Regions from separate parts of the Bradyrhizobium sp. 2S1 genome, predicted to be linked through region 1. Evidence: predicted binding sites of a transcription regulator. Region 1 holds the regulator's gene; the other holds the start of a gene.
What was found. Region 1 encodes PhoB, which activates phosphate uptake and scavenging genes when phosphate is short. Its sites were predicted from a motif close to TGTCATNNANCTGTCAT; they were not measured.

Region 1 (4,498 bases):
TCTACGGCACGCTGATCACCTCGGTTATCGCGATGATGATCGCGATCCCGGTCGGCATCGGTATCGCCATCTTCCTCACCGAGCTCTGCCCGCAAATGCTGCGCCGCCCGATCGGCATCGCCATCGAGCTGCTGGCTGGCATCCCCTCGATCATCTACGGCATGTGGGGCTTCTTCGTGCTGGGCCCGTTCCTGGCCAACACGTTCCAGCCGTTCATGATCCGGATCTTCGAGGGCGTGCCCGTGCTGGGTGCGGTGTTCGGAGGCCCGCCGTCCTATCTCAGCCTGTTCAACGCCGCGCTGATCCTTGCGATCATGGTGCTGCCCTTCATCACCGCGATCTCGGTCGACGTGTTCAAGACCGTGCCGCCGGTGCTGAAAGAGGCCGCCTACGGCATGGGCTGCACGACCTGGGAAGTCGTCCGCAGCGTCGTGATCCCCTACACCCGCGTCGGCGTGATCGGCGGCGTCATGCTGGCGCTCGGCCGTGCGCTCGGTGAGACCATGGCGGTGACCTTCATCATCGGCAACTCGTTCCGCATCTCGTCGTCTATCTTCGCGCCGGGCACCACGATCTCGGCGGCGATCGCCTCCGAATTCGCCGAAAGTGACGGCCTGCACCAGTCCGGCCTGATCCTGCTCGGCTTGCTGCTGTTCGTGCTGACCTTCTTCGTGCTCGCCGGCGCGCGATTGATGCTGATGCGGCTTGAAACGAAGGCGGGGAAGTAACGCCATGAACCCGATCTACAAATCCCGCCGCCGCAGCGACATCGTCATCCGCGCACTCTGCGTCGGTGCGGCGCTGTTCGGCGTCACCTGGCTGGCGCTGATCCTGATCACGCTGCTCTATAACGGCGTTGCCGGCCTCAGCGTGCAACTGTTCACCCAGAACACGCCGCCGCCGGGCTCGACCGACGGCGGTCTGCTCAACGCCATCGTCGGCTCGATCATCATGACCGTGATCGGCGTCGGCATCGGTGCGCCGCTCGGCCTGTTCGCCGGCACCTACCTCGCCGAATACGGCAAGAACGACAAGCTCACTTCGGTGATCCGCTTCATCAACGACATCCTGCTCAGCGCGCCGTCGATCATCATCGGCCTGTTCATCTATGGTGCGGTGGTGGTGCCGATGCGCGGCTTCTCGGCGATCGCGGGCGCGCTCGCGCTCGCTGTGATCGTGATCCCGGTCGTGCTGCGCACCACCGAGGACATGCTGCTGCTGGTGCCCAATCCGCTGCGCGAGGCGGCCTCCGCGCTCGGCCTGCCGCGCTCCCTGGTGATCAAGCGGATCGCTTATCGTGCAGCGCGATCCGGCTTGATCACCGGCGTGCTGCTGGCGACCGCCCGCGTCGCCGGCGAAACCGCGCCGCTGCTGTTCACCGCGCTGTCGAACCAGTTCTTCAGCTGGGATTTGACCAAGACGATGGCCAACCTGCCGGTGACCATCAACAACTTCGTGCAGAGCCCCTACGCCTACTGGAAAGAGCTGGCGTGGAGCGGTGCGCTGCTCATCACATTCACTGTGCTCGCGCTGAACATCGGCGCGCGCATCCTTGGTGCCGAAAGGGCCGCAAAATGACCGAGCTTTCCGTTTCCACGACTGCCGCGAGCCACGTTCCCCAGGTACCGCTGCCGGAAGCGCCGCCGAAAGTCACGGTGCGCAACCTCAACTTCTATTACGGCGAGCACCACGCGCTGAAGAACATCAACCTGACGCTCGGCACCAACCGCGTCACGGCGTTCATCGGCCCGTCGGGCTGCGGCAAGTCGACCCTGCTGCGCATCTTCAACCGGATGTACGATCTCTATCCGGGCCAGCGCGCGGTCGGCCAGCTGATGCTGGACCAGACCAACATTCTCGATCCCAAGCTCGACCTCAATCTGCTGCGTGCGCGGGTCGGCATGGTGTTCCAGAAGCCGACGCCGTTCCCGATGACGATCTACGAGAACATCGCCTTCGGCATCCGCCTCTACGAGAAGATCTCGAAGTCCGAGATGGACGACCGGGTCGAGAAGGCGCTGCGCGGCGGCGCGCTGTGGAACGAGGTCAAGGACAAGCTGAACGCTTCCGGCCTGTCGCTCTCCGGCGGCCAGCAGCAGCGGCTGTGCATCGCGCGCACCGTGGCGGTGCGTCCCGAGGTGATCCTGTTCGACGAGCCGTGCTCGGCGCTCGACCCGATCTCGACCGCCAAGGTCGAGGAGCTGATCCAGGAGCTCTCCGAGGACTACACGATCGCGATCGTCACCCACAACATGCAGCAGGCGGCGCGCGTCTCCGACAAAACGGCCTTCATGTATCTCGGCGAGCTGATCGAGTTCGACGACACCAACAAGATTTTCACCTCGCCGAGCGATCGACGCACGCAGGACTACATCACCGGCCGGTTCGGCTGAGGAGACAAGCGATGGCTTCTGAACATACCGCCAAGGCATTCGACAGCGACCTGCAGGAGTTGACCCGTCTGGTCGCCGAGATGGGCGGCCTCGTCGAGCGCATGATCACCGAGTCGGTCGACGCGCTGATCCGCCGCGACGTCGCGCTGGGCAAGCGCGTGGTCGCCGCCGACATCGAGATCGACAATCTGCAGCGCGTCATCGAAGAGCGCGCGGTGCTGACGATCGCCCGCCGCCAGCCGATGGCGATCGACCTGCGCGAGATCGTCAGCGCGATGCGCGTCGCGACCGACCTCGAGCGGATCGGCGACCTCGCCAAGAACATGGGCAAGCGCGTCGCCGCGCTGGAGAGCGATTTCCAGCCGCTGAAGTTGATCCGCGGCCTCGAGCACATGACCGACCTCGTACTGTCTCAGGTCAAGTCGGTGCTCGACGCCTATGCGGCGCACGATCTGCCGGCGGCGATGAACGTCTGGAAGGGCGACGAGGAGGTCGATGCGATCTGCACCTCGCTGTTCCGCGAGCTGCTCACCTACATGATGGAGGATCCGCGCAACATCTCGTTCTGCATCCATCTGATGTTCTGCGCCAAGAACATCGAGCGGATCGGCGACCACGCCACCAACATCGCCGAGACCGTGTTCTACATGATCGAGGGCCAGCAGATCACCGACAAGCGTCCGAAGGGCGATATGACCAATTTCGCCACCACGGTGCCGGGCAACTAGGGCATGATCCGCATCGGCGGAACCGGATTGTCGTCGCGACAAACCGTTTCCACGGGGAATATGCTCAGGGGTTGAGTGTTTCGGTTTGCGTTTGGGCAACGGATCACCACAGAGAAAGAACTTAGACCGATGAGCGCACGCATTCTGGTAGTCGAAGACGAGGAAGCGCTGACGACGCTGTTGCGCTACAACCTCGATGCGGAAGGCTACGACGTCGAAACGGTGGGACGCGGCGACGACGCCGACACCAGGTTGAAGGAGCGCATCCCCGACCTCGTTGTGCTGGACTGGATGCTGCCGGGCCTGTCCGGCATCGAGCTGTGCCGCCGTCTGCGGGCGCGGCCCGAGACCAAGCAGCTTCCGATCATCATGCTGACCGCGCGCGGCGAGGAGAGTGAGCGCGTGCGCGGGCTTGCCACCGGCGCCGACGATTACATCGTCAAGCCGTTCTCGGTGCCCGAGCTGCTGGCGCGCGTGAAGGGCCTGCTGCGCCGTGCGAGCCCGGAGCGGCTTGCCACCGTGCTGACCTATGGCGACATCGAGCTCGACCGCGAGAAGCGCCGTGTGGCGCGCTCCGGCCGCCCGATCGATCTCGGGCCGACCGAATATCGTCTGCTCGAATTCTTCCTCGAGCATCCCGGCCGGGTGTTCAGCCGCGAGCAGCTGCTCGACAGCGTCTGGGGCCGCGACATCTATATCGATGAGCGCACCGTCGACGTGCATATCGGCCGCCTGCGCAAGCTGCTCAATCCGGGCCGCGAGCAGGATCCGATCCGCACCGTTCGCGGCGCCGGCTACGCGCTCGACGACCGCTTCGCAAAGGCTGAGCCGCAGCCGTAAGGCCGCGCGGCATTCACAAGCCGCAACACGGCGTCGTCCCGGCCTAGTGCGCAATTGCGCACTAGGCCGGGACGTCGCCGGTGATGCATCCGGGCGACGAGCCACAAAAAAATCCCCGCTTTCGCGGGGATTTGTTTTTGAAGTCTACGCCAGTGTCCCGAGTGCTCACTTGATCTGCGGTTTCGCCGACGGCCGGCGGCGATCGCCGGCGGGCTGGTAGGCGACGCGCGAGTGGTGTGCGCAATAGGGCAGGCCGCCGAGCGCCTTGCCGCCGCAGAAGAAGAATTCCGGGCTCGAGGGATCGCCGACCGGCCAGTGGCAGGTGGCTTCGTTCAGCTCGAGCAGCGACAGCCGCTGGCTCATCGGCACCACGTTGTCGTAGGAGATCGGATAGGGCTCCATCTCGACCTCGAAGGCATGCGCCAGCGCGGTGTTGCCGCGCGAGACCGGACGCGCCACCCGCATCATGTGCTGGGCGGGGCGGGCCTTGCGCTGCCGCGGCGCCGCCGTGGAGGGGGCCTTGGCGCGGCCGGAGAG
Region 2 (4,498 bases), 3.6 Mb from region 1:
CTTCAGCGTGGCGTGGAAGCCGTATTTGCGCGGGTCCTCCGTGACCTCGCGCCAATCGGGCGTGACGCCATCGGGAAACGGCAGATCGTCGCCAGACACGGCGTCATAGCCGAGCAGCCTCGAGCCGAAGCGGTGCAGGGCGCTGTCGGGTGACGGCGCATAGTAGATCGCGTAGCGCGGAGTGGGGGCCATGGCAGCAGAATAGAGCCTGACTATGCCGCCGCAACCGTCTTGCGCGGCGCGAGCGAGTGAACGAGGCAGCTTGCATCCGCCAGATGCACCAGCCGTCCGGCTGATATCACGGCGACGATGCGCGGCCGCACCGGCGCCTTGTCGTCGACGATGACGATGTCGGCGCGGCGGCCTGCGGCGAGCTCGCCGCGATCGGTGAGCCCTGCGGCGCGCGCCGGCGCCGACGAGATCAGGTCCCAGGCCCTGGCGAGCGGCAGGATGCCGTCCGCTGCGAGGCGGAACGCCGCGAGCAGCTGCGCCGGATAATAATAGTCCGACGCCAGCACCGAGCAGAGGCCCTTGGCGATCATGTCGGACGCTTTGGTCCAGCCGGTGTGGCTGCCGCCGCGCACCACATTGGGCGCGCCGAACACGATGAAGTCATCAGCATCGGCGGCATCGCGCGCGGTCTCCTCGTTGACGGGGAATTCGGCAATCGCCGCGCCCAGCGCGCGAAACTCCTGACGCATCGCCGGGCTGTTGTCGTCGTGCGACAGCATGCGGATATCAGCCGCGCGTGCAGCCGCAGCCAGTCGCGCGATCGAGGCCGGCACCTCGGGGCGGCAAGCCGCGACCCGGTCGAGCATGTCGTTGACGGCCTCGACGGAGAGCCCGGTGCGTTCGGCCAGCTGGTTGCGCTTCTTCGGCTTGACGTTGCTGTGGTCGTTGAAGGCGAACAGGTCGATGCGACCTTCGGTGAGCCATTGAATGATCTCGGCCTCGGCGTCGAGATTGTGGGTCTCGTGACGCAGATGGAAGCGCGTGTCGGCGGCGAGAAGCGGCCGCAGCGCCTCGATCGCATCGAGCAGCTTGCGCGCGTTCTCCGCGCTGCGCAGGCCGGGCTCCCACGACCAGGTCGTGCCGTGGAACACGGTGGTGATGCCGTTGGCGATCGCCTGCCGGTCGCTGTCGATCAGTGCCACGTCGGTCGGGAAGTCGACGCCCGGGCGCGGCATCATCTGCCGCTCGAACGCATCGCCGTGCAGATCGATGATGCCGGGCAATACCAAGAGCCCGCCGGCGTTGATGTGAAGCGCGGCGCGGCCTTGCTCGGCGTCGAGCGCGCCGATATCGCGGCCTGCGGTCCGCAGCGAGGTCTCGACCAATCCGCCGTCAACCAGCGTGCGTCCGCCCTCGATGAAAATGTCCGTCACGATGCGGCACTCCGTTGTTTGGCCTGTGCTTGGGATACGGCCTCGGCCTCATACTTGTCGAGGAATTCCTCCACCGCGAGCTTGCGAAAGTCGGGCAGGACACGGCGAAGTGTCTCGTGATCCCAGTCCCACCACGCCAGCGCAGCGAGACGATCCGCGATCGCTTCGGAGAAGCGCCGCTTCACCGGGCGCGCCGGATTACCGGCAACGATGGTGTAGGCGGGCACGTCCTTGGTCACGATCGCGCCGGCGGCAATCACGGCGCCGGTTCCGATGTTGCGGCCCGGCAGCAGGATCGCGCCGTGACCGATCCAGACGTCATGGCCGATATGCACGTGATGCGCACGTCGCCAGTTGAAGAAGTCGGTGTCGTCGTTCTCGCCGGGAAAATAAGCGCTGGCGCGGTAGGTGAAATGCGCCTGTGTCGCGCGATGCATCGGGTGGTTGCCGGGATTGATCCGGGTCATCGCCGCGATCGAGCAGAACTTGCCGATCGATGTGTAGGTGATCTGGCTGTCGTTCACGACGTAGGAATAGTCATCCATGCTGACTTCAAGCAGGATCGTGCGCGCGCCGACCTCGGTATATTTGCCGAGCTTGCTCTCGCGGACCGACGCAGTCGGGTCGACGGTCGGCACAACCGAGAGTGTTTTTCCGGCCATCAGGGCTTCCGCAAATCTTGTAAGTCTTTGGCTTCCGGGAGATGCGCGCTCGTCATCGGGATGCTTGATGACAACATCATGACGTCACGATGACGGCAAGAGAGCAGGTGTGGACGATCGCCGCACCGCAACGTCGCGTCACATAACTGTAAAACACCGGGGATAGCGATGGCCCAACACGGCGCGGTTGGAGCATTACATGCTGGTGGTGGAAGGTTTGACGTGCCGGTTCGGCACAAAAGCCGCAGTCGACAACGCATCCTTCTCGATCGCGCCGGGCAGCTTTGTCGGTGTGATCGGCCGCTCCGGTGCCGGCAAGTCGACCCTGTTGCGGATGATCAACCGTCTCGCCGATCCGACCTCCGGCCGCATCCTGTTCGAAGGAACCGACGTGACTGCATTGCGCGGCAAGGCGCTGCGGCAGTGGCGGGCGCGCTCGGCGATGATCTTCCAGCAGTTCAACCTTGTCGGCCGTCTCGACGTGCTGACCAACGTGCTGATGGGCCGGCTGGCCCAGATTCCGTCCTGGCGTTCGTTGGCGCAAGCCTGGCCGGAGCAGGACAGGGCGCTCGCGATGTCCGCGCTCGATCAGTTCGACATCGCCCAGCTCGCGGCGCAGCGCGCCGACCAGCTTTCGGGCGGCCAGCAGCAGCGCGTCGCGATCGCCCGCGCGCTGGTGCAGGAGCCCGACATCATCCTCGCCGACGAGCCGATCGCCTCGCTCGATCCGCGCAACACCAAGATCGTGATGGATGCGTTGCTGCGCATCAACAAGCATTTTGGCATCACCGTGCTCTGCAATCTGCACTCGCTCGACCTGGCGCGGACCTATTGCGATCGCCTGGTCGGGATGGCGGCGGGTCGCGTGGTGTTCGACGGCGCCCCGGCGGCGCTGACCGATCATATCGCCCGCGAGCTCTACGACCTCGAGGCCAACGACGTCATGGGCGGCGCGCCAATGCCCGCGCCCGACGGCGCGACCGTTCCGGCACTCGGCACCGCCGCCGCGGCCTGAGCGTCGCGCGTTTTCCGATCTGAATGGCCGAGCATTTTGCCCGGCCAACAGGTGCAACCATAACAAAGAGGGGTAGTCATGTTCACTCGTCGCATCATTCTGGCCGGCGTCGCCGCGCTGGCGCTTACCGGTTCCGCATCCGCGCAGGACTGGAAGGCAAAATATCCGGAGCTCACCTTCGCGGTGGTGCCGGCGGAGAACGCCTCGGGCGTCACCGAGCGCTGGACGCCGTTCGTTGCGTATCTGTCGAAGGAGCTCGGCGTGAAGGTCACGCTGCGCATCGCCAATGACTACGCCGCCGTCATCGAAGGTCAGCGCGCCGGCAACATCCAGATCGCCAGCTACGGCTCGGCCTCGTTCGCGCGCGCGCGCCTGACCGGCGTCAAGACCGACGCGTTCGCCAACGACATCAACGCCGACGGTTCGACCGGCTATTACTCGGTGTTCTTCGTCAAGGCCTCGAGCCCATACAAGAGCGTCGACGATCTGAAGGGCAAGAACCTCGGCCTGGTCGATCCGAACTCGACCTCGGGCAACAACGTGCCGCGCTTCGAGCTCGACAAGATGGGCATCGCCGACGCCGACACCTATTTCGGCAAGGTCGTGTTTACCGGCAGCCACGAGAACGCGGTTCTGGCGCTGGCGCAGGGCACCGTCGACATGGCCGCCAACCAGTGGACCAGCGACGACGATTCGACGCTCGCGCAGATGCTGACCAAGGGCATGCTGAAGAACGCCGACGGCTCGGCGATGAAGAAGGACGATTTCCGCATCATCCACAAGTCGGCGCCGATCATCAACGGACCCTATGCGTACAACGCTGATCTGCCCGAGGACCTGAAGGCTGCGATCGCGAAGGCCTTCTTCGAAGCCCCGACCAAGGACAAGGCCGCGTTCGACCGTCTCTCCGACGGCCAGAAGAAGGGCTTCCATCCCGCCACCACCAAGGACTGGGATGGCACGATCGAGCTGATCAAGTTCGTCGACGCTCTGCGCAAGAAGAAGGCGAGCTGATCGTTCGCCTGACGTCACGAGGCCGGGCCTGTCAGCCCGGCCTTTGTTCTCAACTCCGAACCGGACTGGCACGCGTCGATGGCGACCGCCGTATCCATTCTTCCGGCGCAGCAACTGGCAATGCTGGAAGAGGCCTACCGCAGGTCGGTCTCGCGCAAGCGGCTGAAGGCCGCGCTGGCGGCGGCAGTATTCTGCGCGGCCCTGGTGATCGCCGCGGTCGGCGCGGAAGTGAACCTGCGCACGCTGTTCACCTATTTCGGCAACTTCGTCAGCTATTTCGACCGCATCCTGACGCTCGAATCGGGCGCACGGGTGTGGACCGATTTTCCCGAATGGTTCTGGGGCTGGAAGAAATGGCTGAGGATGCTCGGAGAGACCGTGCTGATCAGCTATGTCGGCACGCTGACCGGCGCGGTGTTTGC

Region 2: phnC (phosphonate ABC transporter ATP-binding protein) is a predicted target of PhoB. The motif match lies at 2,115-2,131, and genes of this name have one in related genera.

What each region holds. Positions count from the first base shown of each region.
Region 1 is NZ_CP147717.1:1,806,917-1,811,414, reverse strand. Features, by position in the region: gene pstC (phosphate ABC transporter permease subunit PstC) at 1-728, shown strand, start outside; gene pstA (phosphate ABC transporter permease PstA) at 733-1,578, shown strand; gene pstB (phosphate ABC transporter ATP-binding protein PstB) at 1,575-2,393, shown strand; gene phoU (phosphate signaling complex protein PhoU) at 2,405-3,121, shown strand; gene phoB (phosphate regulon transcriptional regulator PhoB) at 3,251-3,961, shown strand; gene HAP54_RS08655 (GcrA family cell cycle regulator) at 4,127-4,498, opposite strand, start outside.
Region 2 is NZ_CP147717.1:5,387,166-5,391,663, forward strand. Features, by position in the region: gene HAP54_RS25480 (DUF1045 domain-containing protein) at 1-192, opposite strand, end outside; gene HAP54_RS25485 (alpha-D-ribose 1-methylphosphonate 5-triphosphate diphosphatase) at 213-1,385, opposite strand; gene HAP54_RS25490 (chloramphenicol acetyltransferase) at 1,382-2,047, opposite strand; gene phnC (phosphonate ABC transporter ATP-binding protein) at 2,247-3,062, shown strand; gene phnD (phosphonate ABC transporter substrate-binding protein) at 3,141-4,076, shown strand; gene phnE (phosphonate ABC transporter, permease protein PhnE) at 4,155-4,498, shown strand, end outside.